Regions from separate parts of the Hydrogenophaga sedimenti genome, predicted to be linked through region 3. Evidence: predicted binding sites of a transcription regulator. Region 3 holds the regulator's gene; each other region holds the start of a gene.

Region 1 (9,757 bases), on a different contig from region 3:
CTGGCTGGCCGGCCGGACCGACGCCAGTGCCCAGCACCCGCTGCGCCGCGCACTCCCGGCGTGGGCCGCGCAGGCCCTGAAATAGACGCCCGCCAACGGACGACCCATGCGCCAACTGCTGCTGCTCTTCTTCGCGATCGCTGCGGGCTACGGCCTGTGGGTCGGCACCCGTCCGCTGGTGCGTCCCGAACAGCTGGGGCCGATCAAGCGGCACGGCCTGCGGCTGGTCGCGGTCGCCCTGGTGCTGCTGGCCCTGCTGGTCGTCGCCTACTTCGTTCCTTCCACCAAACTGCTCTGACCATGACTGTCTCCGCCCTGCGCCGACTGGCCGTTCCCGCCACCGCCCTGTTGCTGGCCGCCTGCAGCCAGATCGACACCGGCAATGTCGGCGTGGAGCGCACGCTGGGCAAGGTCGGCACCGAGGCGCTGAACCCCGGCGTGTACTTCACGCTGTTCAAGACCGTCGACGAGTTCACCACCAAGGAAGTCAGCTTCCAGCTCAACGACATGACGCCCAAGAGCCGGGACAACCTGACGATGAAGGACGTCGACATCGACGTCTACTACAAGACCACGCCCGCGGCCGTGCCGGCGCTCTACATCAAGTACCAGGGCGATGTGGTGCAGCACAACCAGATCGTGCAGGGCGGCACCAAAGACCTGGTGGTCGCGTTCAGCCGCGTCTCGCGCGAGGCCCGCGAAGCCATCTACAAGGCCATCGCCGAGCTGGACGCCACCACCATGCACACCAAGCGCACCGAGCTGTCTGAGATGGTCCGCGCCCGGTTGCAGGAGGAACTCGAAAAGAACGATCCGGGCGCCTTCGTGGTGACCGCGGTCAACGTGCGCAACCTGCTCACCGACCCGGCCATCGAAGCGGCGATCCGCTCGCGTGCCGAGACCGATCAGGCGATCGAAAAGAAACGCAAGGAAGTCGAACTGGCCAAGGCCGAGGCCGAACGGCTGATCGTGCAGGCCCAGGGCGAAGCCAAGGCCAACGAAATCATCAGTGCCTCGCTCACGCCGGCGCTCAAGGACATCAAGCTGGCCGAGATCCAGCGCGACACCGCCCTGGCGCTGGCCGGCAAGCCGGGCAACACCGTGTTGCTGGGCGGCAACGCCACACCGTTGATCAACGTCGGCAAGTAAGCGACGCAACCCGCTCAAGACCGGCGGCCAAACGCCGATCTAGACGACAAACAGGTTCGTGGAATGTCCGCGGACCACATCCCTGGACGGAGGTTTGTCGTGTCGCTTCTCATGATGTGGATTGCTGGCGTCCTGGCTCTGGCGCTGGCCTGGTGGTTTTTCCGGCGTCCCGCGCCGTCGGTGACCGCAACGTCCCCGGCCGCCGCCGTCCAGCGTGCCAGCCACCCGGCGCCCAAAGCCCCGGGCACCACCCCGGCGCCGGTCCCGACCTTGCGCGAGGCCATCGCGCCCGTGCCGGAACCCCTGCCCGCCAGCCTGTCGGAATTCCAGTGGCTGGGCGCGCAGGACATGGACCCGGTGCACCGCGACACCCTGCTGACCGCCGTGCGCGGCATTCCGAAGCCCCCGCGCTCGATGCAGAAGCTGCTCTCGCCCGATTTCGTGGCCAGGGCCGGTTCGGCCGAGCTGAGCGACCTGGTGATGGGCGAGCCGCTGATCGCCGCCAAGATCCTCTCGACCGTCAACTCCCCGATCTACGGCCTGCACACGCCCGTGACCAACATCGGTCAGGCGGTCACCTTCCTGGGCATGAACACGGTGCGCAGCATCTGCCTGCAGTACATGCTGGCCGAGGCCTTCAAGCCCAAGCTGGCCGAGGCACAACGCAGCTTCGACGCGATCTGGAAGGCCAGCGCGATCGCCAGCGAACTCTGTGTGCGGCTGGGCAAGGCGCTCAACCTGCCCGACCAGGGCACGCTCTCGACCCAGGTCGTGCTCAGCTTTGTCGGCCAGCTGGCCACCGCCTCCCTCATCCCGATGTCCGGGCTGGAGAAGTGGCTGGAACGCGGCCGCCTGGAGCGCGCCCGCCTGGAGCAGGAGCTGCTCGGCCTGAGCGCGACCGAAATCGGCGGCCTGCTGATGAAGTCCTGGGAACTGCCCGAAGAGCTGGTCAACGACGTCAGCGGTGTCGGCCGCCAGCTGGTCAGCCCCTTCATGTCGACCGACCCGAAACGCGCGCCGCGCTTTGCGCTGGGCTACCTCTGCGCCCGGCTGGGCGAGCGGCTGGCGCTGGGCCAGCTCGACAGCCTCGAAGGCTACAACCCGCTGCAGGACGGCGGCGTGGACACCTACCACCTGCGCGCCAGCCTGGCCCACCCGGCGCTGGCCAAGCTGGACCAGGCCCTGGCCTTGCCCGAGCTGCATGCCGCGATCGACCAGATGCTGGGCCGGGTCACGGCCGAGGCCTGACCCCTTGCCCTACGGTCCTGTGCCTCAGTTCGACGGCGCCGGGCCGTGGGCGTTATCGCCCTCGCTGGGCTGCACAGCCCAGTAGATCAGCAGAATCCAGCCGATCAGCGGGATCAGCGCCACCAGCTGCCACCAGCCGCTCTTGCCGATGTCGTGCAGGCGACGGGCGCCCACGGCCAGCGACGGCAGCAGCGTGGCCAGTGAGAACAGGTTGCCCAGCATGCCGGCCCTGACCGCACCCAGCACGATCGACACCACGATGATGAAGAGCACCCACCACCAGTACTCCGAGCGGCTGGCCCGGCCCTCGAAGCCCACGTATTTGGTGAAACACAGCTTGACCGCGTCGACAAAATTCATGTTGACCTCCTCCAGAACGAGAATTTCATGATAGCCCAGCGACCGGGGCTGGCTTGACCCCGGTCAAGCGCTGCCGACCGGGTTTGCGGCTACAGTGACGCCCCATGGACGCGACCACCACCCACGAAGCCCCCGCCCAGGCCATTGCCGGCCTCGACTGGAACCCGCAACTGCAGACCGGCGACGGCCGCATGGACGACACCCACGAAGAATTCGTGGAGATGCTCAACCGCCTGCTCGCCACCCCGCAGGACCAGCAATTGCCGCTCTACCGCGAGTTCGTCGCCCACACGGTCGAACACTTCGCGCAGGAAGAGCGCTGGATGGTCGCCACCGGCTTCGCGCCCGACAACTGCCACGCCTCGCACCACGCGACCATCCTCGAAACCCTGAATGCCGTGGTCGAACACTACGAACAGGGCGACACCGAGATCATTTCGCGCCTGGCCGAAGCGCTGGTCGAGTGGTTCCCGCAGCACGCCGCCAGCATGGACGCCGGCCTGGCGCTGCACATGAAGGACGTCGGCTTCGACTCGAAGACCGAGACCCTGGCCGACCCGGACCGGGTGCGCCCTGCCACCATGAGCGGCTGCGGCAGCGTCAGCTGCTCGTGAGGCCTGACAGGGCGGCCCGCCGGCCCTGAGCAAGTCCCGCTACAGTGGGCGGATGCCGACGCCGCCCACCCCCGCCGCCCTCTTCGCCCCGGTCTTCGCGCTGGCCGCCTGGACCTTCTGCATCCTGCTGCTGATCGCGTTCCGGCGCCTGCAGGCCGGTTTCAACGGCAGCGTCTCGCCGCGCGAATACGCCCTGGGCGAGTCCGGCCGGGTGACGGCCCCCGTGTCGCTGCCCAACCGCAACTACATGAACCTGCTGGAGCTGCCGCTGCTGTTCTACGTGGCGGTGCTGCTGGCGCACACGACCGCCACCGCGACACCGCTGCTGGTCAACCTGGCCTGGGCCTATGTCGCGCTGCGCATCGTGCACAGCCTGATCCACGTCACCTACAACCACGTGCTGCACCGCTTCCTCGCGTTCGCGGCCAGCAACTTCGTGCTGCTCGGCATCTGGTCGCTGCTGGCCCGTGCCGTGCTGCTGGCCTGACACACACCACCCCATGAACACACCCACCGCCACGCTGCCGCCCGACGGCAGCCGCATCGCCAGCCGCATCGCGGGCGCCGACTTTCACGACGCCTGGAGCATCGACGCGGCCGACCCCTCGCTCAGCGCGCTTGGCCAGTTCCTCAAATCGGTCCGTGCCACCCCGCGCTGGGTCGACACCTGCATGACCCTGCGCAACCGCGCGGTGCAGCTGGTCGGCCTCAAGAACCTGGGCGAGCTCTCGGAAATCGACCCGGCCAAAGCACCCGCCGACTACCGGCCCGGCGACCGCGTCGGCATCTTCACGTTGTTCGAGAACACGCCCGACGAAGTCCTGCTGGGCGACCGCGACAAACACCTGGACGTGGTGCTCTCGGTGCATTGCGCGCGCAGGGAAGGCCAGCCGGTGCGCGTGACCGTCACCACGGTCGTGCATACCAAGAACCGGCTCGGGCGGCTGTACATGCTGCCGGTCAAGCCCATGCACAAGCTGATCGCTCCGTCGGTGCTGCGGGCCATCGGCGCGCCCGATCGCGCCGCTGCCTGAACCGCCGGCCATGCTCGCCAGCCATTTCGTCCAGCGCATCTCCCTGCGGCGCGACACGGTCGAGCACTTCGATCGCTACCCGTTCAACCTGCAGGCCGTGCGTCACCTCGACGTGCTGGAGCCGCACCCGAAGGTCACCTTCTTTGTCGGTGAAAACGGCTCCGGCAAATCGACGCTGCTGGAAGCCATCGCGGTCGCGCTGGGCTTCAACCCCGAAGGCGGCTCGCGCAACTTCCACTTCGATACCCGCCCCTCGCACTCCGAGCTGCATGCCCACCTGCGCATCGCCAAAGGCTACAAGCGCCCGCGCGACGGATTCTTCCTGCGTGCCGAGAGCTTCTTCAACGTGACCACCAACATCGAACAGATGGACGCCGACCCGGCGCCCGCACCACCGGTGATCAACAGCTACGGCGGCGTCTCCCTGCACGAGCAGTCGCACGGCGAGTCGTTCATGGCGCTGATGATGAAGCGCTTCGGCGGCCAGGGCCTGTACCTGCTGGACGAACCCGAAGCCGCCCTCTCGCCCCAGCGCCAGCTTGCCGCGCTCGCCCGCCTGCACGACCTGGTGCGCGACGGTTCGCAGTTCATCATTGCCACCCACTCGCCCATCCTGATGGCCTATCCCGACGCCTGGATCTACCGCTTCGATGGCGAGGGAGTGCAGCGGGTCGACTACGAAGACACCGAACATTTCCAGGTCATGCAGACCTTCATGCGCGACCCGCAGCGCATGGTGCGCTCACTCATCGGGCCAGACTGACCGCACCAAGACAGGATGCACTGCACCATCCTGGCTTATTTGGCGTAGTTTTTGCTAGATCGTGGTGCGATTCGCCATGCAGACCCTGTTTTGGCGCCAATCACGCACCAAAACAAGTTTTCTGCACGGAGATTTCACATGGACGCACTGAAACAGGGCGCAGATGCCCTGTTCATCCTGTTGGGCGGCATCATGGTCCTGGCGATGCACGCCGGATTTGCCTTTCTTGAACTCGGCACGGTCCGCAAGAAGAACCAGGTCAACGCCCTGGTCAAGATCCTGGTCGACTTCTCGGTCTCGACCATTGCGTACTTCATCGTCGGCTATGGTGTTGCCTACGGCACGCATTTCTTCATCGGCGCCGAACAACTCGCCCAGAAGAACGGCTACGAGCTGGTCAAGTTCTTCTTCCTGCTGACCTTCGCCGCCGCCATCCCGGCCATCATTTCCGGCGGCATCGCCGAACGCGCCAAGTTCTGGCCGCAACTGATCGCAACGGCCGTCATCGTCGGCGTTGTGTACCCGTTTTTTGAAGGCATCGCCTGGAACGGCCACTTCGGCGTGCAGGCCTGGATCGAGGCCACGACCGGCGCCAGCTTCCACGACTTCGCCGGCTCGGTGGTCGTGCACGCGGTCGGCGGCTGGATCGCCCTGCCCGCGGTGGTCTTCCTGGGCGCCCGCGCCAACCGCTACCGCAAGGACGGCGGCGTTTCGGCCCACCCGCCGTCGAACATCCCCTTCCTGGCGCTGGGTGCCTGGATCCTGTGTGTCGGCTGGTTCGGCTTCAACGTGATGAGCGCACAGACGCTGGACAAGATCTCCGGTCTGGTCGCGGTCAACTCGCTGATGGCGATGGTCGGCGGCACGCTGGCCGCGCTGATCGCCGGCAAGAACGACCCCGGCTTCGTGCACAACGGCCCGCTGGCCGGCCTGGTGGCCGTCTGCGCCGGCTCGGACCTGATGCACCCGCTGGGCGCCCTGGTCGTCGGCGTGGTCGCCGGCCTGCTGTTTGTCTCGATGTTCACGCTGACGCAGAACCGCTGGAAGATCGACGACGTGCTCGGCGTCTGGCCGCTGCACGGTCTGTGCGGCACCTGGGGCGGCATTGCGGCCGGCCTCTTCGGCCAGAAGGCGCTCGGCGGCCTGGGCGGCGTGAGCTTCGGCGCGCAGCTGATCGGCACCGCCATGGGCGTGACCTGGGCGCTGCTGGGCGGCGCGGTGGTCTACGGCGTGCTCAAGGCCACGCTGGGCATCCGTCTCGACCAGGAAGAAGAGTACGAAGGCGCCGACCTGACGATCCACAAGATCAGCGCCACGCCCGACCGCGAAGTGAGCTGGTGAGCGCCGCCTGAGGGCGCCCGGCGCCCTCACTTCTTTTTCTTGCGGCCCGGCTCTTCCTCTTCCTCTTCCTCTTCCTCTTCCTCTTCCTCTTCCTCTTCCTCTTCCTCTTCCTCTTCGTCTTCTTCGTCTTCTTCGTCGTCGCCCTCTTCCTCGCCCTCGTCGACGGTGTAGTCGTAGCCGTCCTCGCCAGCGAACTCCTCTGACAAGGCGTCGAGTGCTTCCAGGAACGCCGCCTGGTCCTCGACCAGCAGGTAGAACTCGCCGAATTGGATGAAGCTGCCGTCCTTGTCTTCGTCGACCTCCCAGTCGAAGAAGTAGTCGTCCTCCGACTCGACCCACTCGTCGAGCAGCGCTTCGAGCCGCTCCAGGAACCCGTCGGAGTCTTCGGTGTAGACGTAGTAGTCAGAGAGCTGCAGGTACTCGTCGTCGTAGAAATACGAGTCGTCGCCTTCGACCTCGACACCCTCGCTGTAGTCCAGGTTCTGCACCGACTTGATCACCCAGCTGTCGTGCGCGTTGTGGCTGTCGTGCATCACGTAGTCGTACGGGATGTAGCAGTAGCCCTTGTCGCCCCACTCCTCGCCCCAGGAGTTGCGCACGATGAACACGCGGTCGATGTCCGAGTAACCCACGCACAACATGGCGTGCCAGCCGTGCGTCTTGCGGGTCTCGGCGTTGTCCTTGGGCATCGGCACCCGGCCCTTGTTGCGGCTGGCGTCGTCGAAGTTCTTGAAGGTGTTGAGTGCGAACGCGATCGGGAAACCCGCCGCCAGCGTTTCTTTCCAGAGCTGCAGGTCGGTGTCCACCGCCTCGGCCTCGACGATGCAGAACTCGCCGCCCTGCGTGTAGGCGTCCTCGTGCGGCTCGTCGTTGATCATGTCCTCGTCGTTGGGCCACATCTGCTCGGAGCAGGCACCGTACTCCATCAGCCCCTTGATCGCGGTGTGCATGTAGGAGCCACCGTCTTCGTCCTGGCTCTCGTCCAGGTAGCGCGCGTTGTAGTAGATGTAGAGGCGGCTGACGTCTTCCGAATCGCCCAGTTCCCGCTTGGCCAGGTACTCGTAGGCGCCGGCCATCGCGTTGGCCACGCAGCTGTTGCCCACCTGGCTCTCGATCGAGGTCAGGAACTTGCGCAGATCCACCCGCTGCGGCAGCGCCTTGCTGTGGTTGCGTTCCCTGCGCTTGGCGTCCTCAGGAACCTTGCCGATCTTGTAGCCGCCGTACCGCTTGTCCATGTTGTGTATGCCTGTTGAGAAAATGAAATGTCGATGCGTCAGGTCAGGCTGCTGGACATCATGAACAGCACCACCAGCAGGGCCACGAACAGCAGCGGCACACAGGCCACGCCCAGCGCCCACAGGTACAGACCCTTGTAGAACAGCACCCAGGAAGCGATCTGCGTCACGACGATCGAAGCCGGGATCGCCAGCACCGTCCCGAACAGCGTCCAGGTGCGGGTGGTCGCCCCGGAGTCGAACATCATGGGAGACATCAGCGCCATGTACAGCGCCGGCAGCAGGGCCAGCGACGCGACGATGTTGACGATGACGACCAGTGACTTCATGGGGAGGCTCCGTGCGTCCGGCCCACCCGTCGCATCTGCAACAAAGTGTAAACAATCGCCGCGCGCACGGCTGTGCGGAATTGCCCGGAAATCAGTGCGCGACCGAGCGCGAGAACAGGTTGATCACCAGCACGCCCGCGATGATCAGCCCCATGCCGGCCAGCGCGGGGCCGTCCAGCGACTGCTTGAACACCACCCAGCCGATCAGCGAGATCAGCACGATCCCGACGCCCGACCAGATCGCGTAGACCACGCCCGTGGGCATGCTGCCCAGCGTCTGCGCCAGACAGTAGAACGACACCCCGTACCCGATCACGGTGGCCACGCTGGGCCACATGCGGGTGAAGCCGTCGGAGGCCTTGAGCATGCTGGTCGCGATCACCTCGGCCACGATGGCCGCGGCGAGGAAAAGGTAGGCGGATTTCATGGGGAGCAGCCTACCTCAAGAAAGACGTCAGGCGCCGGCAGTCCCCGCCCCCGACGGCGTGCGGCCGGCGCGCCAGGCGTCCAGGCTCCACGAACCACCACCCGCCGCCGCCAGGTAGAGAAAGACGAAGGAGAACAGCACCGCGGCCTCGCCCTGGTTCAGGAACGGCACCAGCACATTGCCGCTCGGTGCGTGGCCGAGGAAATAGGCAAAGGCCAGCTGGCCGGACAGCACGAAAGCCACCGGCCGCGTGAACAGGCCCAGCAGCAACAGCGCGCCGCCAACCACCTCCAGGATGCCGGCCACACCGATCAGCGAAAACAGCGGCAACCCGTTGAAGAGATCCACGTGGGGAACGCCAAACAGCTTGGCCGAGCCATGCTGCAGGAGCAGGTAGGCGGACACGATGCGCAGCACCGACAGCACGCGGGGCGCGAGAGCAGGGGATTGCAGGATGGACATGATGTGAGACCTGTGTGGAGTGGATGGATGAAGAAGGCACGCGCCGGCCCCTTTCCGGGACCGCCCAGCCATTCTGGACAGCGCCCCGCCGCAGGAGAACCAACCACTTCTCAGATGCTTATGCGCAAACTAGGTTCGCATGAGCCGCCGACATGCGCATCGAAAGTACGATCTCGCGATGTCCGCCCCGCGCCTGAACGTCCTCTTCGTCTGCAGCCGCAACCAGTGGCGCAGCCCCACGGCCGAGCAACTCTGGCGCCGGCACCCGCGCCTGAACGTGCGCTCGGGTGGCACCAGCCCCAGCGCGCGCCACACCGTCGCGGACGCCGACATCGACTGGGCCGACGTGGTGATCGTGATGGAGCAGAAACACAAGTCCCGGCTGGTCGCGGACTTCGGTGCCCTTCTGGCAGACAAGCCCGTTCACGTGCTCGACATCCCCGACGAGTACAAGTACATGGACCCCGAGCTGGTCGAGCTGCTGGAGCAGTCGGTCGGCAGCCTTTTGAACATCGAATGACCACCCACTCCAAAGCCACCCCCCGCGAATGGTGGGGCTTGGCCGTGATCGCCCTGCCCTGTCTGGTCTATGCCATGGACCTGACGGTGCTCAACCTCGCGGTGCCGGCGCTCAGCCGCGCACTCGCGCCCAGCGCCTCGCAGCTGCTGTGGATCATCGACATCTATGGCTTTCTGGTCTCCGGCTTTCTGATCACCATGGGCACGCTGGGCGACCGCATCGGGCGCCGCCGCCTGCTGCTGATCGGCGCGACCTTCTTCGCGGCTGCCTCGGTG
Region 2 (9,757 bases), on a different contig from region 3:
GCGCCCTGTGCGACACCAACGACTGGCTGATGATGATCGACGAGGTGCAGTGCGGTATGGGCCGCACCGGCAAGTGGTTCGCGCACCAGTGGGCCGGCATCCAGCCCGACGTGATGCCGCTGGCCAAGGGCCTGGGCTCGGGCATGCCGATCGGCGCCGTCGTCGCCGGCCCCAAGGCCGCCAACATCTTCCAGCCGGGCAACCACGGCACCACCTTCGGCGGCAATCCGCTGTCGATGCGCGCGGGCGTCGAGACCATCCGCATCATGGAAGAAGACGGCCTGCTGGAGAACGCGACCAAGGTCGGCAAGCACCTGCAGACCAAGCTGCTGACCGCGCTGCTGGGCAAGAAGGGCGTCAAGGAAGTGCGCGGCCAGGGCCTGATGATCGGCATCGAGCTGGACCAGCCCTGCGGCGTGATCACCCAGCGCGCGGCCGATGCCGGCCTGCTGCTGTCGGTCACGGCCGACAACGTGATCCGCCTGGTGCCGCCGCTGATCATCACCGCCGCCGAGGCCGACGAGATCGTCGCCCGCCTGCTGCCCATCATCGAGACCTTCCTCAAAGAACAGGGCTGATCGCCCGGAGCGCACCGCATGAGCATCCGCCACTACCTGCAGTTCAAGGATTTCAGCGCCGACGAGTACGGCTACCTGCTGCGCCGCGCCGCCTTCATCAAGGGCAAGTTCAAGGCGGTGCAGAAGTACCAGCCCTTCGCCGACCCGGACCGCACCCTGGCCATGATCTTCGAGAAGGCCAGCACGCGCACCCGCGTGAGCTTCGAGGCCGGCATGTACCAGATGGGCGGCTCGGTGGTGCACCTGACCACGGGCGACAGCCAGCTCGGCCGCGCCGAACCGATCGAGGACAGCGCGCGCGTGATCAGCCGCATGGTCGACATCGTGATGATCCGCACCTTCGGCCAGGACAAGCTGGAGAAGTTCGCGCAGTACTCGCGCGTGCCGGTCATCAACGGCCTGACCAACGAGTTCCACCCCTGCCAGATCCTGGCCGACCTGTTCACCCTGGTCGAACACCGCCCGGCCGCCAGCGGCGATCCGCTGGACGCCATCAAGGGCAAGGTCGTGACCTGGGTCGGTGACGGCAACAACATGGCCAACACCTGGCTGCAGGCGGCCGAACTGCTGGGCTTCACCGTGCACGTGAGCACGCCCAGTGGCTACGAGGTCAACGCGCAACTCGCCGGCATCGCCAACCCCGGCTGCTACAAGGTGTTCAGCGATCCGCAGGAAGCCTGCCGCGGCGCCGACCTGGTGACCACCGACGTCTGGACCAGCATGGGCTACGAGGCCGAGAACGAGGTGCGCCGCGCGGCGTTCGCGCAATGGTGCGTCGACGAGGCCATGATGGCCGTGGCCAGACCCGATGCGCTGTTCATGCACTGCCTGCCCGCCCACCGCGGCGAAGAAGTGACCGCCGAGGTCATCGATGGTCCGCAGAGCGTGGTCTGGGACGAGGCCGAGAACCGCATGCACGTGCAGAAGGCGCTGATGGAGTACCTGCTGCTGGGCCAGCTGGCCTGACTGGGCACGTGAGCGCCTGCACCTCCTGCGGCGCCTGCTGCGCCAGCTTCCGCGTGGACTTCTCGGTGTTCGAGACCCAGTCCGAAGGCGGCAGCGTGCCCGACGGGCTGTGGGTGCCGGTGACCGACAGCATCAGCCGCATGCGCGGCACCGACCACGGCCGCCCGCGCTGTGCGGCGCTGTCGGGAAAGATCGGCGAGAAAGCCGTCTGCGGCATCTACGAGTGGCGCCCCAACCCCTGCCGCGAATTCGAAGAAGGCAGCGACGCCTGTGCCCAGGCCCGCCGCCGCCACGGGCTGCCGCCCATCGGCGAACACCCGACGTCCTGAGACCCATCCATGCAGGCCCTGTTCGACGCCATCGCCAGCGCTGTCATGCCGACGGACGCGCAGCGCATCTTTCACGGTCGTGGCGGGCGGTATCCGGGCTGTGAAGCCTGGACCCTCGACGCCTTTCCCCCCGTCTGGCTGGTCACCAAGTTCGGGGACGCCACGTCAGAGGAAATGGCCGCGCTGACGGCCGCGCTGCAGGTGCGGCACGCGCAGCTCGCGCCGCCCGACACCCCGTTGAATGCCGTGCTCCAGACCCGCCGCGAAGGCCGCAGCGAAACCACCGTGCTCGCCGGCAGCGTGCCCGAGCCGCACGGGGTGACGGAAGACGGCACGAAGTACCGCGTGAACCTGCAGCGCGGCCAGAACCACGGCCTGTTCCTGGACATGGCCGAAGGCCGGCGCTGGGTGCGCGCGCACGCGAAGGGCGCCAAGGTGCTCAACCTGTTCGCCTACACCTGCGCCTTCTCGGTGGCGGCCCTGGAAGCCGGCGCGAAGGAAGTGGTGAACATCGACATGGCGCAGGGTGCGCTGACCACCGGCCAGCAGAACCACCAGCTCAACGGTTTGAACAGCGGCGCCAAGTTCCTCGCGCACGACCTGTTCAGCTCCTGGGGCAAGGTCACGCGCATGGGGCCGTACGACCTCGTGATCGCCGACCCGCCGAGTTACCAGAAGGGCAGCTTTGTCGCGGCCAAGGACTGGCCGCGCCTGCTGCGCCGCCTGCCGGACCTGCTCAAGCCGGGCGGTCGCGCCCTGCTCTGCCTGAACGCGCCGGAAATGCCCGAATCGTTCCTGCGCGAGCAGCTGGCGGCCGAAGCGCCGACGATGGTGATGGAGCAGCGGCTGGCCAACCCGGCCGTGTTCGCGGACGTGTCGCCCGACCGGGCACTGAAGGTGATGGTGGCATCGCTGCCGCCGCTGTGAAGCGCTGATTCGGCCGGCTCAGTGGCAGCCGCCGGACGCGCTGGAGCATCCCTTGCAGCCGCCGCAGGCCGGACCGCCCGCTTTGTCCGCCGGCACCGCAGCCGCCGCCGGACCTGCCGCCCTCCGCGCCAGCCAGCGCCGCAGCGGCGGACGCACGAGGTAGACGACCGCGGCCGCCACACACAGGACAACGATCAGGGTCTGGGCATTCATGCGGCACTCCAGTGCAAGGCGATGCGGTAGGTCAGCCACGACGCGAAATAGGCCAGGGCAAACAGGTAGGCCATGACGATGGCCACATGGCGCGCGCCGCCGGCCTCGCGCTTGACGGCGGCGAGCATGGCCACACACTGCGGCGCGTAGATGAACCAGACCATCAGCGACAGCGCGGTGGGCAGCGACCACTGGTGCCCGATCACGCCGCCCAGCGCCTCGGCCACCTGGTCGCCGGAGGCGCTCAGCGCGTACACCGTGCCCAGCGCCGCGACCACGACTTCTCGCGCCGCCATCGCCGGAATCAGCGCCACCACGATGCGCCAGTCGAAGCCCAGCGGCGCGAACAGCGGCGCCAGGAAGTGCCCCAGGCGACCGGCTGCGCTGTATTCCACCGCCGGCCCGGTGAAGCCCTCGGGCGGCACGGGGTAGCTGGACAGAAACCACAGCAGGACCATCAGCGCCAGGATGATGCCGCCGACCCGCTTGACGAAGATGTTGGCGCGCTCCCAGAGGCCACGCGCGATGTTGCGCACGCTGGGCAGGCGGTAGGCCGGCAGTTCCATCAGCAGCGGCGTCTGCCGCCCGCCCGCCGTGCGGCGCGAAACGATGTAGGCCACCGCCATCGCGCTGACGATGCCGGCCACATACAGGCCGAACAGCACCAGCCCCTGCAGGTTGAACACGCCTCCGACCTCGCGCTGGGGGATGAAGGCCGCGATCAGCAGCGCATACACCGGCAGCCGCGCCGAACAGGTCATCAGCGGCGCCACCAGGATGGTCAGCCAGCGGTCGCGCCAGTGGCTGATGGTGCGCGTGGCCATGATGCCGGGCACCGCGCAGGCAAAGCTGGAAAGCAGCGGAATGAAGGAACGGCCCGAGAGGCCCACCGTGCCCATGAGCCGGTCCATCAGGAAGGCCGCGCGCGGCAGGTAGCCCGTGTCTTCCAGCAGGAAGATGAAGAAGAACAGGATCAGGATCTGCGGCAGGAACACCAGCACGCCACCCGCCCCGGCGATCACGCCGTCGACCAGCAGGCTGCGCAGCGGACCATCGGCCATGTGGGCCGACACCTGCTCACCCAGCCAGCCCATGCCGGCCTCGATCGCGTCCATCGGCCACGCCGCCCAGGCGAACACGGCCTGGAACATCAGCATCAGCAAGGCGGCCAGCAGCACATAGCCGAAGAACGGGTGCATGGCCCAGCGGTCGATGCGGTCGCTCAGCGCCCAGCGGCGCGGCGGCACCTGCAGCACGTCGGCCAGCAGCTCGCGCACGCGGGTGTTGAGCCAGACCGGGTCGATGTCGCCCACGTCGCCGCCCGCCGCTGGCGCCGGATGCGCCCCCGCCAGGCCCTGCGCCAGCGTGGCGTCCAGCTGGGCCAGCAGATCCTTCGCGCCGTCGCTGTGCACGCTGACGGCCGTCACGACCGGCATGCCCAGCCGCTCGCCCAGCTTCGCGTGGTCGATGCGCATGCCCTGCGCCTGCGCCACGTCGAACATGTTGAGCACCAGCACCATCGGCAGGCCCAGCGCCTGCGCCTCCAGCACCAGCCGCAGGTTCAGCTGCAGGTTGGTCGCATCGGCCACGCAGACCAGCAGGTCGGGCCGCGCCTCGCCCGCCAGCCGACCGGTCACCACATCGCGCGTGACCACCTCGTCGTGGCTCAGCGGGGCCAGGCTGTAGGTGCCGGGCAGGTCCAGCAGCTGGGCGCGGTGGCCGGCCGGTGTGGTGACCCAGCCGGACTTGCGTTCGACCGTGACACCGGCGTAGTTGGCAACCTTCTGACGGGTGCCGGTCAGCAGGTTGAACAGCGCGGTCTTGCCGCAGTTGGGGTTGCCCAGCAGGGCGAGTTTGGGGGCGGCGGTGTCCATGCTCAGGCGTCCGGCTGGGCGGCGCGCACGCGCAGCAGCGCCGCTTCGTGGGACCGCAGGGCGAAGGTCGACTGTCCGACGCGCACGGCAATCGGGCCGCCCCGCAGCCAGCCGCGCGACACCACCCGCAGCACCTCACCCGGCAGGAAACCGATCTCGGCCAGCCGGTGCAGGGTGCGCGCCTGCTCGTCGTCGCCCGCCGGCGCCAGGGCCATCAGCTCGGCCGGACGGTGTGGTGGCCAGGCATCCAGCCCGACCCAGGGCCGGGAAGACGCGGAGACCGTGCCATCGGTCGGGAGATTCAGTCGCATGGAGGCTTCGGGCATGGTGGTGGTGATGGAGATTCCGTATGGAACGACTGTACGGGAATGAAAATGTTTCGCATTTGGCTTTTGTCAAGGTCCGGGCAGATTTCCGGCATCCGATCAATTTGTTTAGACCTCAAGTATTTTTGCTTCTCGTTGGAAATAACCGACACCACGGTTTTTTCCCCGGTGCTACCTTCGCCAGACCATGAAAAAGCTCTGGGACATTTCCCCGCCCGTGCACGCCGCCTCGCCGGTGTTTCCGGGCGATACCGCCTACGCGCAACAGTGGGTCGCGAGCATCGGTCCGGGCTGCCCGGTCAATGTCAGCGCCATCACGCTGAGCCCGCACGTCGGCGCCCACGCCGACGCGCCGCTGCACTACGACCCCGATGGCGCGGCCATCGGCGCGGTGGATCTGCAGGCCTTCCTCGGCCCCTGCCGCGTCATTCACGCCATCGGCTGCGGGCCGCTGGTGAAGCCGGAACACCTGGCCCATGCCATGCAAGACCTGCCGGAACGGGTGCTGGTGCGGGTCTATGAGCGCATGCCGCAGGACCGCTTCGACACCGCCCTGCCCGCCTTTGCGCCCGAGACCGTCGCGCTGCTGGCCGACCGGGGCGTGCTGCTGATCGGCATCGACAGCGCCAGCATCGACCCGGCCGAGAGCAAGACCCTGGACAGCCACCAGACCATCCGCCAGCGCGGCCTGCGCGTGCTGGAGAACCTGCTGCTCGACGGCGTGCCCGAGGGCGACTACGAACTGATCGCCCTGCCCCTGAAACTGACCACCGCCGATGCCAGCCCGGTGCGCGCGGTGCTGCGAGAACTTTGAACCCGACGGAGACAACACCATGACCACCAGAGAAGACTGCCTGCAGCGCGATGTCCAGGACCCGCTGCGCGACCTGCGCGACCAGTTCAACCTCCCCGATGGCACCATCTACCTCGACGGCAACTCGCTGGGCGTGATGCCGCGCGCCGCGCCCGGCCGCGTGGCCCAGGTGGTGACGCAGGAATGGGGCACCGACCTGATCCAGAGCTGGAACAAGCACGGCTGGTTCCAGATGCCGCAGAAAGTGGGCGACAAGATCGCGCGCCTGATCGGCGCCGGCCCTGGCGAGGTGGTCGCCACCGACAGCACCTCGGTCAACCTGTTCAAGGTGCTGACCGCCGCGATGAACATCGCCGCCGCCGATGCGCCACAGCGCAAACGCATCGTGAGCGAGCGCAGCAACTTCCCGACCGACCTCTACATCGCCGAAGCCCTGTGCAAGCAGCACGGCATGGAGCTGCTGCTGGTCGAGCCCGAGGAGATCGCCGCGGCGCTGACCGCCGACGTGGCCATCCTGATGCTCACGCACGTCAACTACCGCACCGGCGCGATGCACGACATGGCGGCCGTGACCGCCGCCGCGCACGCCGAAGGCATCCTCACCGTGTGGGACCTGGCGCACAGCGCGGGCGCCGTGCCGGTGGATCTGAAGAAGGCCAAAGCCGACTTCTCGGTCGGTTGCGGCTACAAGTACCTCAACGGTGGTCCCGGCGCACCCGCCTTCGTCTGGGTCAATCCGCGACACGCCGACCGCTTCTGGCAGCCGCTGGCCGGCTGGTGGGGCCACGCCACCCCGTTCGAATTCACGCCCGACTACCGGCCCGCGCCGGGCATCACCCGCTACCAGTGCGGCACGCAACCCATGATCAGCCTGGCGGCCCTGGAATGCGGCGTCGACACCGTGCTGGGCGCCGATCCCTTCGGCGGCATGGCGACGCTGCGCGCCAAGTCGCTGGCGCTGACCGACCTGTTCATCCAGCTGGTCGAAGAGCGCTGCGCCGGCCACGGCCTGGGCCTGGCGACGCCGCGCGAGCACGCGCAACGCGGCTCTCAAGTGTGTTTGACAAAGGACGAAGGCGCCTACGCCATCGTGCAGGCCCTGATCGCGCGCGGCGTGATCGGCGACTACCGCGCCGGCGACGGCGCACGGCACCAGGACATCCTGCGCTTCGGCTTCACGCCGCTGTACATCGGTTTTGTGGATGTGTGGAACGCGGTCGAGCAGCTCAAGCAGGTGCTGGAAACCGGCGAGTGGAAACGCGCCGAGTTCAACCGCAAGCACGCGGTGACCTGAAGGAGACGCGCCATGACCTGCCCCTACCACGACCAGCCGACCACCTCGGCCACCGAAGCCATCGTGCGCGACGAGAAGGCCCAGCTCGACTTCAGCCGCGACATGAGCTACGGCGACTACCTGCAGCTCGACGCGATCCTGAACGCACAGAAGCCGCTCTCGCCCGCGTACGACGAGCTGCTGTTCATCGTGCAGCACCAGACCAGCGAGCTCTGGATGAAGCTGATGCTGCACGAGCTGACCGCCGCAATCCGCAACATCGCGGCCGACGAGCTCAACGCCGCGTTCAAGCAGATGGCGCGCGTCTCGAAAATCATGGAGCAGCTGGTGCACGCCTGGGACGTGCTGGCCACCATGACGCCGCCGGAGTACAGCGCGATCCGCCCCTACCTCGGCCACTCGAGCGGCTTCCAGAGCTTCCAGTACCGCTGCATCGAGTTTTCGATGGGCAACAAGAACGCGGCCATGCTGCAGCCGCACGCCCACCACCCGGAACGCGCGGCCATGGTGCAGGCGGCCTACGAAACGCCCTCGCTGTACGACGAGGCCCTGCGCCTGCTGGCGCGGCGCGGCATCGCCGTGCCGGCCTCGCACCTGGAACGCGACTGGACCCAGCCCTACGCCGCCAGCGAGGCGGTGGAGCAGGCCTGGCTGCAGGTCTACCGCGACCCGAAAGCGCACTGGGACCTCTACCAGCTCGGCGAAGAACTCACCGACCTCGAAGACGCCTTCCGTCTCTGGCGCTTCCGCCACGTGACCACGGTGGAGCGCGTGATCGGCTTCAAGCGCGGCACCGGCGGCACGGGCGGCGTGAGCTATCTGCGCAAGATGCTGGACGTGGTGCTTTTTCCGGAAATCTGGACATTGAGAACAGCGCTGTAGCCAGCGCCTGCGGCATCATCGCCGCATGGTCGTTCCAACGCTTTCCGATCTGCGCCGCCACGCCGTGGCGCGCAGCCTCTTCACGCCCACCACATTGCCCAGAGCCATCGAACGGCTGGGCTTCGTGCAGGCCGATCCGATCCGTTCGCCCGCGCGGGCGCAGGACCTGACGCTGCGCCACCGCGTCAAGGGCTACCGTGTCGGCGACCTGGAACGGCGCTACGCGGCGCTCGAGGTGGAAGAGGACTTCTTCGTCAACTACGGCTTCGTCACGCCCGCGCTGCACGCGCTGATGCACCCGCGCAGCGCGCTGCGCGAATGGCCGGCCGAGCGCTGGGCGCAGGCCGAAGCGGTCTGGCACTTCGTGCAGGCGCGCGGCGAAGCCCACCCGCGCGAGGTCGATGCGCACTTTGCCCACGGCCACACCACCAACGGCTTCGGCGGCCAGTCCAAGGCCAGCACCCAGCTGCTGGACGCCATGCACTACCGCGGCTTGCTGCGCGTGGCGCGGCGCGAGGGCGGCATCCGGCTCTACGCGGCGCACCAGCCGCAGACCGCGCCGGAGGATGTGGCCGCCGTGCTGGACCGGCTGGTCGATGTGCTGATCAACAAGTACGCCCCGCTGCCGCAACCGGGCCTGCGCCAGCTGGTGGCCATGCTGCAGCACGCGGTGCCGCAGTGGAAAGGGCAGTTGCGCGCCGCGCTGCAACGCGCCACGCAACGCCTGCCGAACGCCGAAGTGGACGGTGTGCGCTGGTTCTGGCCCGACGGCGAAGACCCGGCCGCGCGCCGCTGGAAAGCGCCGGACGGCGTGCGCCTGCTGGCGCCCTTCGACCCGGTCGTCTGGGACCGCAACCGCTTCGAACGTCTGTGGGGCTGGGCCTACCGTTTCGAGGCCTACACGCCACCGGCCAGACGCGTGCGCGGCTACTACGCCATGCCGCTGCTCTGGCGCGACGAGGTCGTCGGCTGGGGCAACCTGTCGGTGGCCGAAGGGCGGCTGCAAGCGGACATCGGCTACGTGAGCGGACAGGCGCCAAAAGAGGCTGGCTACCGCCAGGCACTGGACGCCGAGCTGGCCGACATCAGCCTGTTTTTGGGAACGTCACATCACTGACCCGCAGCGCGGCAGGGGTGGTCAAGGTCGGATGTCGTTCTTGCGAATCACCTCGGCCATCGCTGCCGTGTCCGCCGCAATGCGCTTGGCCAGACCTTCGGGCGAGGTGCCCGCGACCTGCCAGCCCTGGTTGAGAATCTTCTGGCGGATCTCGGGACGGCGCACGATCTCGGCCAGCAGCGTGGCCAGCTTCTGCACGTGCGCCTTGGGCAGCCCCACCGGCGCGGCGACCGCGTTCCAGATTTCCAGCTGCAGGCCCTGCACGCCCGCCTCACCCAGGCTGGGCAGTTCGGGCGCCACGCTGCTGCGGCCGGCGGAAGTGACGCCGATCGCCTTGAGCTTGCCGGCCTTGACCTGGGTCATCGCCAGCCCGGGTGGCAGCAGCGCCATCTGGATCTGGCCGCCGATCAGCGCCGTGATCACCTGCGGATTGCCCG
Region 3 (9,757 bases):
AGGACGCAGCCGCCGGTCGTTCGCCTGGGGCATCCTCGGCCGCATTGCGTCGACCATGCAGATATCGGTGCGTGTCGCGGAGCGCAGGTTCCTTCTCAGCACGCTGGTGGCACTGCCCCTGATCGCGTTGGGCGGCCTGGTCTATGCAGCAGGCGCCTGGTCAGGCACGCCAGGAACGCGAACAACGCCAAGCACCGCACGCGCCGCGCGATGATTTCCATACACCACCAACCACGCCACCCCGCGGCCACTGAGCGCATCTTCGCCGTCTTCTGTTTCCGGTACGACGCGGGCCTGGTCCCGGATCTGCTGGCAAACATCCGGCCGCTCGTCGATGGATGGATTGCCTGGGACGACCGGGCCAGCACCGAGTTCTACAGCGACGAACCTGCGCGCCGCCATCGGCTGCTGGAAGCCGCCAAGGCGGCTGGCGCCGACTGGGTACTGGCCATCGACCCTGACGAGCGCTTCGAGGCCGGACTGGCCCAGGCGATGCCACTGCTGACAGCCGCCCGGGGACCGATCGCCTACTCATTTGCGTTGCGCGAGATGTTCACCACACAGCACTACCGCGTCGACGGGGTGTGGGGCCAGAAACGCCAGACGCGCCTCTTCAGGTTGCCGTCGCAGTGGCACCCGCAGCCACGCCCGCTGCACACGCCCTGGGACAGGATGATTCCCGACGTGCAGGTGGTGGACACCACCTTCAACCTGTATCACCTCAAAATGCTCACCCCGGAGCGCCGTGCAGCAAGAGCGGCGCTCTACACCCACCTGGACCCGGACTGGAAGTACCAGCCGATCGGATACGGCTACCTGGCAGACGATTCCGACGCGGTGCTGGAAGCCATCTCTCCAGAGCGTAACTTCACACCCGCGCACTCGGACGACGGGGGGCTGTGGATGCCGCATCTGCGCGGTGTTTAGCCTGCCGGCGCGTGCAACAAAAAACGCGGCCAAGGCCGCGTTTTCGTTTTGCACATCTGCGTGCGTGACATCATCAGCGACGCCACATCAATTGCATTGGGTTGTCAAATCTTGGGGGATCGCGCAAGAACCACCACCCCGTTTCTGGCAATCGGCAACAGCCCGCGAGTCTGCAAGCTCCTTGGAGCCACCACTTGCGGCGCCCCAAGCCCCATTGCCAGACACCGCAATAGACCCACAAGTACCATTGCCCGAAAACTCAAGCACCACAGAACAACCTGCCGCACCACAAGCAGACAAGGCATCACTGTTCGCCTCTGGCTGGGAGGTGTAGTCCACCACAATGGCACCGCGTCCGGTGGAAGGATCGTAAGCAATGGAACCACGCGCCGTGGGGTCACCACCACCACCACACGCAGACACCAAGGAAGCCAAAGCGAGCACAGAGGCCCATTTCCATTTGCTCAACACGTGAATCTCTCCTGTTTCGTAACGTTTGGTACGACCTGCCACCAGAGGCAAATTCCCCACCGGCCGAGTCTATCGCTCTGCCGCAGCGGCCAATGTATGTTATTGGCGACAAACGTCTGAGCCTCCACCAGAAAAAACCCCGGCCGCGCACAAGACGGACCGGGGTCGGCGGGACGCGGTCATCACCGCACGGAGGCGGCGATGATGGTCCTGGCGATCAGTGGAACTGCTCTTCTTCGGTCGAACCCGTCAGGGCCTTCACGGAAGACGAACCACCCTGGATCACGGTGGTCACGTCGTCGAAGTAGCCAGCGCCGACTTCCTGCTGGTGCGACACGAAGGTGTAGCCCTTCTCGCGTGCGGCAAATTCCTGTTCCTGCACCATCTCGGTGTAGTGCTTCATGCCTTCGCCACGGGCGTAGGAGTGAGCGAACTGGAAGGTGTTGAACCAGTTGATGTGGATACCGGCCAGCGTGATGAACTGGTACTTGTAGCCCAGCGCCGACAGGTCTTCCTGGAACGAAGCGATCTGCTTGTCGTCCAGGTTCTTCTTCCAGTTGAACGACGGCGAGCAGTTGTAGCTCAGCAGCTTGCCCGGGCAGGCTGCGTGCACAGCCTGCGCGAACTCGCGGGCGAAGCCGATGTCGGGCACGCCGGTTTCGCACCACACCAGGTCGGCGTAGGGGGCGTAGGCCACGCCACGGCTGATGGCCTGCTCCAGGCCGTTCTTGACGCGATAGAAGCCTTCTTGGGTGCGCTCGCCGGTCAGGAAGGGCTTGTCGTTGGCGTCGTGGTCGCTGGTGATCAGGTTGGCGGCTTCGGCGTCGGTACGTGCCAGCACGATGGTGGGCACGCCCATCACGTCGGCGGCGAAACGCGCAGCGATCAGCTTTTCGACGGCTTCCTGCGTCGGCACCAGCACCTTGCCACCCATGTGGCCACACTTCTTCACGGCAGCCAGCTGGTCTTCGAAGTGCACGCCAGCAGCGCCGGCGGCGATCATGTTCTTCATCAGTTCGAAGGCGTTGAGCACGCCGCCGAAACCGGCTTCCGCATCGGCCACGATGGGCAGGAAGTAGTCGACGAAACCCTCTTCACCCGGATTCACGCCACGGCCCCACTGGATCTCGTCGGCACGCTTGAACGTGTTGTTGATGCGGCGGACCATGGTGGGCACCGAGTCGTAGGCGTACAGCGACTGGTCGGGGTACATGGTTTCGCTGGTGTTGCCGTCGGCAGCGACCTGCCAGCCCGACAGGTACACGGCTTCCAGGCCAGCCTTGGCCTGTTGCATGGCCTGGCCGGCGGTGATGGCGCCAAAGGCGTTGACGTAGCCCTTCTTGGCACCGCCGTTGACCTTGTCCCACAGCTTTTCAGCACCACGCTGTGCCAGCGTGTACTCGGGCTGCATGCTGCCACGCAGACGCACCACGTCGGCGGCGGAGTAGCCGCGCTTGACCAGCTTCCAGCGGGGGTTGGTCGCCCAGTCTTTTTCCAGGGCTTCGATCTGCTGCTGGCGGCTCAGTTGTTCTTTCAGGGATTGGGGCATGGTGCTAACTCCTTGAGGTTGAAGAAGGGTCTGGCGGACTGCTCATGCAAGTGCAGTGCCGATGGAGTAAATGTAAGTCTTATAGAAGACTTTTTGAAGCTCTTATGTCTTATATAAGAGATGAATTTTGTCATTACATATCAACAGCTTAACCGGCACAAACCGCAATGCGAAAATACTTTTCTTGTATCAAGAAATATTCGTGCACCGCAGCATTTGATCATCTCATAATGCAAAATCAAAGTATCCCCATGCGGAAACAGCTGCCCCTTGGCTTCGGCAACGCTGGTTCATCGTGGTGCCTTCATGCACTTCGCCGTGCCCGCGGCCGACATGGCTGGCCCTTGCGGCATGATGCCGACCCATGCCTCTTGCACAACCGAATCTGAGGGTGGTGGCCAAAGCCCTGCCCTACCTCTGCCTGGCGGCCAGCATGTCCTTGGTCGGCAGCTATGTCGCCCTGTCCAAACCGCTCGTTGCCGCCTTCCCCGTGTTCCTGCTGGCCTGGATGCGCTTTGCCATCGGAGGGCTTGCCATGTGGCGTTGGCTGAAAAAGCCCGCGGACGAGCAGCCGTTGTCAGCACACACCAGGCGGCTGCTTTTTCTGGAGTCGTTCCTCGGCAACTTTCTGTTTTCGGTGTTCATGCTGTTTGGCGTGGCCCTGACAACGGCGGTCTCCGCGGGCGTGATCATGTCCTCGATCCCCGCCGTGGTTGCCGTGCTCTCATGGGTCTTTCTGAGGGAGCGACTCACCCGGCAAACCGCGGCGGGCATTGTTTGCGCCGCGGTGGGCATCGGCCTGTTTTCCATGCAGAAATCGGGCCCCTCCAGCCATGGCGACCCCGAAGCCTTGCTTGGACTCTCGCGGCAAGTCTGGGGCAACATCCTGGTCTTCGCGGCAGTGGTGTGCGAAGCCTCCTATGTGGTCATCGGAAAGCGGCTCACCGAAGGCCTTGGCCCCAAGCGCATCTCGGCCATCATCAATCTGTGGGGATTCGTCCTGGTGACGCCGATGGGCATCTGGGCGGCCAGGGACTTCGCCTTCGCGAACGTCGCCCCGCCGCTCTGGGCGTTGCTGGTCTTCTATGCGCTCGCCGCAAGCATGTGGACCGTCTGGCTCTGGATGACCGGTCTGAAGTCGATTCCCGCGTCGCGGGCCGGCGTCTTCACGGTCATGCTGCCCGTCAGCGCGGCCGCCGTGGGCGTCATCTTCCTGGGCGAGACCCTGACACCGGGCCAGATCGTGGCGTTCGCGGTGGCCCTGCTGGGGCTCGTTCTGGCGACGCTGCCGAGCAGGGCCTCCTGATCAGGCACACCACAGTCCCGTGGGGTTGGTGAGGCCCATCCAGAGCGCCCAGCCCGAAGTGGCCGCCAGTGCCAACCCCGCCAGCCGGATGCCCCACCCGCCCGAGCCATCGCCCTTCAGGCGCAACAGCAGCCACGGCCCGATCGTCAGCGACAGTGAAGTGCCGACGGAAAACAGGGCCATGATCATCGCGCCCTGCAACGCGCTCGCAGACAGCGAGGCCACCATCAACGCCGAGTACAGCAGCCCGCAGGGCATCAGGGCCCAGGCCACGCCCAGGACCATAGGCGCACGGCCACCCAGGCGGTGCAGCATCGGTCTCGTGCGACGCCAGACCCCTTGTGCCACACCGTCCAGCCATGCCGGCTGCCGGGCCTGCCAGAGCAGCACGATGCCCAGCAACAGGGCCGCGACGTGGAACATGGCCCAGACAGGGCGGATGACCGCCGTATTGGTGCCCAGCCAGGCCAGCCCCTGCACCGAACCGGCGGCAAACGCGCCGAAGGTCGCATAGCCCACCATGCGGCTGACCTGGAAGGTCAGCAAGGCGACGTTGCTGCTTTTCTGCCCGGCCGCACCGCGGCTGATGCCGGCGCACGCAGCACCACACATGGCCACGCAATGCGGACCACCGGCGATGCCCATGAACAGGGCCGTCAGGGCCATGGAGGTTTGCATGCGGGAACTCTAGCAGGCGCGCACCCGCCGCGCCTGTCGAACCGGTGCCGCTCAGATGATCTTGGAGAACCTGGCGCGGTCCTGATCCACCTGGAGATTCTTGTCGAACACCATGGCGATGGCACGCACCAGATACCAGCCAGCCGCCGTCACTTCGACACCCGACTCGTCGATCCGAACCAGCCCTTGCTTCGCATAGTCCTGGAGGACCTCGAGCTCCCTGGCAAAGTAGGTTTTGCAGTCGATCAGATGACCCAGATTGATGGATTCGAACTGCAATTGGCCCTGGCACATCAGCGACATGATGACCGAGCGGCGCAACAGGTCGTCCCGTGTCAGCGCCAGGCCGCGCACGATCGGCAGGCGCCCCTGGTCGAGTGCGTCGTAATACTCTTCGATCGTCTTCGCGTTCTGGCTGTAAGTGGCCCCGATGCGGCCAATCGCGGAAACACCCAGAGCAATGAGGTCGCAGTCCGGCTGTGTGCTGTACCCCTGGAAATTCCGGTGCAGACGTCCCTGGCGCTTGGCCACGGCCAGCGCGTCGGTCGGCAGGGCAAAGTGGTCCATGCCCACATACACATAGCCCGCCTCGCTCATCGCATCCAGCGAAGCCGACAGCATCGACAACTTGTCGCCGCCACTGGGCAACTCCGCCGCCACGATGCGCCGTTGCGGCTTGAAGCGTGTCGGCAGGTGGGCATAGGCGTAAAGCGCGATGCGGTCCGGCCGCAACTGGTTGACCTGTGCCAGCGTACGGGCGAAGGACTCGGGCGTCTGCAGCGGCAGGCCGTAGATCAGATCGACGTTGACCGATTCGAAGCCGATCTTGCGAGCGGTTTCGACCAGTTCGAACACCTGCTCCACCGGCTGAACGCGGTGCACGGCCTTCTGGACCGCCGGATCAAAATCCTGCACGCCGAAACTCAGCCGGTTGAAGCCCAGCCGGGCCAAGGTCTGCAGACGCTGTCCCGTCACCGTGCGCGGATCCACCTCGATCGAATATTCCCCGCCCGGCACCAAGGTGAAGTTGCGCCGGATCATGGCCAGCAGGTCTTCGAGCTCCGTGTCGGAAAGGAAGGTGGGCGTGCCGCCGCCCAGGTGCAGCTGGGAGACGCTGTGTCCCTTGCCGAAGTGCTGCACCTGCAGTTCGACTTCCCGCGACAGATACCGCAGGTATTCGGCCGCGCGCTCGTGGTGTTTCGTGATGACCTTGTTGCAGGCGCAGTAGTAGCACACCGATTCACAGAAAGGGATGTGCACATACAGCGACAGCGGCAATGCCAGAGAGCCGGCCCGGCGCTGCTCCAGTGCCTGGATGTAATCGGCTTCCGTAAAGGCTTCGACAAAGCGGTCCGCCGTCGGGTACGACGTGTAGCGGGGGCCGGGGATGTCAAATCGCTTGAGCAATTCGTCGGAAATGGCGTGACTCACAAACAATTCTCCAGTGCAGGCGACGAATGTGCCCCAAGGCTCCGGCGAGGCCCTTGATCTTGATCAAGGGGTCCTCAGCCTCTCGGGTTTTCCCCCTGCCGCCCTTGCTGCTTCCCGCCACGCCTTGATGCTGGCACCAGCCATGGGTTAAGCTTCGCCCCAATTCCGGAAGAATTATGGATATTCAAAGCATCAAAGTGGCTTGTTCGAGCTGCAACCTGCGGGAGTTGTGCTTGCCCATGGGGCTCAACCCCGAAGAGATGAACAAGCTCGACAACGTGATCTCGACCCGCCGGCGCATCAAGCGCGGGTCGGCACTGTTCAACACGGGGGACAAGTTCACCTCGCTGTACGCGGTGCGCTCTGGATTCTTCAAGACCAGCGTCACCACCGCGGATGGCAGAGACCAGGTCACCGGGTTCCAGATGACGGGCGAGATCATTGGCATGGATGGCATCGTCAGCGACCGCCATTCCTGCGACGCCATCGCCCTGGAAGATGCCGAGGTCTGTGTCATGCCGTTCGACCAGGTGGAAGAACTCTCGCGTGAGTTCACCACCTTGCAGCACCATGTGCACAAGATCATGAGCCGGGAAATCGTGCGAGACCACAGCGTGATGCTGCTGCTGGGCAGCATGCGTGCGGAAGAGCGTCTGGCGGCGTTTCTGCTGAATCTGGTGCAGCGCCTGCATGCACGTGGTTTTTCCCAGTCCGAACTCATCCTGCGGATGACGCGCGAAGAGATCGGCAGTTACCTGGGCATGAAGCTGGAAACGGTCAGCCGGACCTTCTCCAAGTTTGTCGACGAGGGCATCATCGAAGTCAAGCAGCGCTACGTGCACATCAAGAACACCGACGCACTCAAGCTGATCGTGAATCCGCAGACCTGCCGCTGAGCAGCAGCACTGCACCTCATGAAGAAAGCCCCGCTGATGCGGGGCTTTTTGTTGTTCAGACCAGAAGTCTTCTCAACAGCACTGCCCGTTTCTGGCGCAGTCCTCGGGACGTTGCGACTCTGGAACCGGGCAACGATTGACCTCGAAAGGGGACATGGCCAACAGCGTGGTCAGCGCACTGGAGGCCATGGTGACGCCCCAGAAGACAAAAAAGGCAAGTGTGTAGATCGCCTGCCGCGAAAGCCCCAACGGGTTTCCAAACCAGTGAAGGTCACCAGGATCGACCATCGCAAACACGATCATCTCCAGCACAGCAGCGACCAGAAAGGCTGGCCACGCGATCCACATCCACCGTTGAGTCTTCATGAACTGTCTCCTTGTTCGTCTGAGGCCTCAACGGGTGGGTGAGGCGCTTATTTGGTCGGGTCGGTGGTTCCAGCCACCGGCGAGGCCGCGTGGTTGCGTGCCTGGCCGGCCGGCTGCAGGGTGATCAATGCGTCCACCCTCGCCTGCCCTTGCAGCCGCTGGGCCGCCGCAAGATCACGTTCGTAGTCCGCCTTGTTGAGCACAGGGTCAGGATGGCTGGCAGCGATCACGAATGTCACCACGCTGGCCACCACCACCGCCAGAGGGCCGCCGACCACCATCCACATGTGGGGCACTTTCCACCAGGGGGTGCGGTTTGGGGAGGCAGGGGCAGCAGGTTGGGCAGACATGACGGTTTGCATGGGAATGTGCTTTCAGTTTAGCGCGGAACGATGAAAACGGCCTTTTCCACCACCTGCGCCACCTCCGGTCCCTGGGACCGGATGGTGAAACGAATCGGATGGGAGCCCGCTGGCGCCACATTGGGCGGAGTCTGGACCCGGACGGCGACAGAGCGAACCTCCGTCGGCAGGACCTCCGCGGAGCTCTCCGAAGCGATCACGACGCCCTCAAGGCCATCCACGCTGATCGAATAGTGTTGCGTCGACTCGGTCGCGTTCATGATCTGGAGCCGGAAGACGTTTTCAATGCGCCCCTGCTCCACCATGCGGGCCAGCGCGCCACGGTCCCGGATCACATCGACTTTGAGCGGGGTGCGCAAGAACAGACTGACGAACACGGCCAGTGTGATGGCCCCCAGGATGGCGGAGTACACCAGTACACGGGGCCGGAAAGCATGGCGGATCATCTGGTCACGCGTCCAGCCCTGGGCCACCCCGTTCTGGGTCGAGTATTTCACCAGCCCCCGTGGGTAGCCCACCTTGTCCATCACCTCGTCGCACACATCGATGCAGGCACCGCAGCCGATGCATTCGTACTGAAGCCCTTTGCGGATGTCGATGCCCGTGGGACACACCTGGACGCACAGGGTGCAATCGACACAGGCCCCCAGTCCAAGGGCTTTGGGATCGGCCTTCTTCGACCGCGGCCCGCGGGGCTCACCCCGCGCCTGGTCGTAGGTCACGATCATCGTGTCCTTGTCAAACATCGCGCTCTGGAAGCGCGCGTAGGGACACATGTACTTGCACACCTGCTCGCGCAGGAAGCCGGCGTTGCCATAGGTGGCAAAGCTGTAGAAGAAGATCCAGAACGTCTGCCAGGGCCCCAGCGATGCCGACAAGGTCAATGCGGCCACTTCACGGATGGGGGCGAAATAGCCGACAAAGGTGAAGCCGGTCCACAGCGAAAAAAGAACCCAGAGCGTGTGCTTGAGCCACTTCTTGCCGAACTTGTGCGCGTTGAGCGCTGCCTCGTCGAGGCGGATGCGGGCCGACCGGTCGCCTTCCACCTTCTTCTCGATCCAGAGAAAGATCTCGGTGTAGACCGTCTGGGGACAGGCATAGCCGCACCACAGTCGTCCGGCGATGGCAGTAAACAGAAAAAGGGCCAGCGCCGAGATGACCAGCAGGCCCGTCAGATAAATGAAGTCCTGCGGATACAGGACCAGCCCGAAAATGTAAAAGCGGCGCGCATCGAGATCGAAGAGCACCGCTTGACGGGCGTTCCACTCCAGCCAGGGCAGCCCGTAGAAAACGATCTGGGTCAACCAGACCAGAACCCAACGCCACTTCGAAAACAGTCCGAACACCGCCTTGGGATGGATCTTCTGACGCGCGGCGTACAGGGAGACCATCACCTCATCGTCCTCGGGCACGCCCTGAGGCGCTCCGGGAACGATGGCAATCACTGGTGACTGAACGGAAGATGAAACAACGTCGGGACTGGGAGAGCTCACGGGAAACCTGGCTACAGGGAAATCAATGGCGGTTGGCCATCATTGCTTGGCAGCCGGCTTGTTCGACAGGCTCCAGACGTAGGCAGCGAGCACGTTGATTTGCGAAGCGTTGAGCTTGGAAGCCTGTGCCGGCATCTGGTTGGTGAAGCCGTTGTTCACGGCACGGATGATGGCATCTTCACCCCAGCCATGCAGCCAAACGCCGTCGGTCAGGTTGGCGGAGCCCACTGCCTGCATGCCCTTGCCGTCAGGACCGTGGCAAGCAGCGCAAGCGCCGA

What was found. The regulator FNR, encoded in region 3, switches genes on or off when oxygen is low (the NO sensors DNR and NnrR bind a similar motif). The targets are predictions, from matches to a motif close to TTGATNNNNATCAA.
Region 1: the regulator FNR is predicted to act here: its motif matches at 2,811-2,824, upstream of ACS5NL_RS17960 (bacteriohemerythrin).
Region 2: the regulator FNR is predicted to act here: its motif matches at 5,273-5,286, upstream of ACS5NL_RS07440 (FeoA family protein).

Annotation. Positions count from the first base shown of each region.
Region 1 is NZ_JBPZHA010000011.1:146,571-156,327, forward strand. Features, by position in the region: gene ACS5NL_RS17935 (hypothetical protein) at 1-85, shown strand, start outside; gene ACS5NL_RS17940 (hypothetical protein) at 107-298, shown strand; gene ACS5NL_RS17945 (SPFH domain-containing protein) at 301-1,149, shown strand; gene ACS5NL_RS17950 (HDOD domain-containing protein) at 1,249-2,397, shown strand; gene ACS5NL_RS17955 (DUF805 domain-containing protein) at 2,422-2,757, opposite strand; gene ACS5NL_RS17960 (bacteriohemerythrin) at 2,862-3,371, shown strand; gene ACS5NL_RS17965 (MAPEG family protein) at 3,424-3,858, shown strand; gene ACS5NL_RS17970 (DUF2867 domain-containing protein) at 3,872-4,405, shown strand; gene ACS5NL_RS17975 (AAA family ATPase) at 4,416-5,168, shown strand; gene ACS5NL_RS17980 (ammonium transporter) at 5,307-6,509, shown strand; gene ACS5NL_RS17985 (C1 family peptidase) at 6,536-7,744, opposite strand; gene ACS5NL_RS17990 (hypothetical protein) at 7,783-8,073, opposite strand; gene ACS5NL_RS17995 (SMR family transporter) at 8,165-8,500, opposite strand; gene ACS5NL_RS18000 (DoxX family protein) at 8,528-8,962, opposite strand; gene ACS5NL_RS18005 (low molecular weight protein tyrosine phosphatase family protein) at 9,141-9,482, shown strand; gene ACS5NL_RS18010 (MFS transporter) at 9,479-9,757, shown strand, end outside.
Region 2 is NZ_JBPZHA010000004.1:26,942-36,698, forward strand. Features, by position in the region: gene ACS5NL_RS07410 (aspartate aminotransferase family protein) at 1-578, shown strand, start outside; gene argF (ornithine carbamoyltransferase) at 597-1,544, shown strand; gene ACS5NL_RS07420 (YkgJ family cysteine cluster protein) at 1,553-1,873, shown strand; gene ACS5NL_RS07425 (class I SAM-dependent methyltransferase) at 1,883-2,800, shown strand; gene ACS5NL_RS07430 (hypothetical protein) at 2,819-3,013, opposite strand; gene feoB (ferrous iron transport protein B) at 3,010-4,887, opposite strand; gene ACS5NL_RS07440 (FeoA family protein) at 4,890-5,198, opposite strand; gene kynB (arylformamidase) at 5,401-6,027, shown strand; gene kynU (kynureninase) at 6,047-7,321, shown strand; gene kynA (tryptophan 2,3-dioxygenase) at 7,334-8,203, shown strand; gene ACS5NL_RS07460 (DNA glycosylase AlkZ-like family protein) at 8,229-9,320, shown strand; gene ACS5NL_RS07465 (Bug family tripartite tricarboxylate transporter substrate binding protein) at 9,342-9,757, opposite strand, start outside.
Region 3 is NZ_JBPZHA010000007.1:199,809-209,565, forward strand. Features, by position in the region: gene ACS5NL_RS13600 (glycosyltransferase) at 1-214, shown strand, start outside; gene ACS5NL_RS13605 (glycosyltransferase family protein) at 211-927, shown strand; gene ACS5NL_RS13610 (DUF4189 domain-containing protein) at 1,015-1,458, opposite strand; gene aceA (isocitrate lyase) at 1,616-2,947, opposite strand; gene ACS5NL_RS13620 (DMT family transporter) at 3,312-4,253, shown strand; gene ACS5NL_RS13625 (sulfite exporter TauE/SafE family protein) at 4,254-4,931, opposite strand; gene hemN (oxygen-independent coproporphyrinogen III oxidase) at 4,983-6,362, opposite strand; gene fnr (fumarate/nitrate reduction transcriptional regulator Fnr) at 6,539-7,258, shown strand; gene ACS5NL_RS13640 (hypothetical protein) at 7,331-7,624, opposite strand; gene ACS5NL_RS13645 (hypothetical protein) at 7,672-7,911, opposite strand; gene ccoG (cytochrome c oxidase accessory protein CcoG) at 8,004-9,377, opposite strand; gene ccoP (cytochrome-c oxidase, cbb3-type subunit III) at 9,519-9,757, opposite strand, start outside.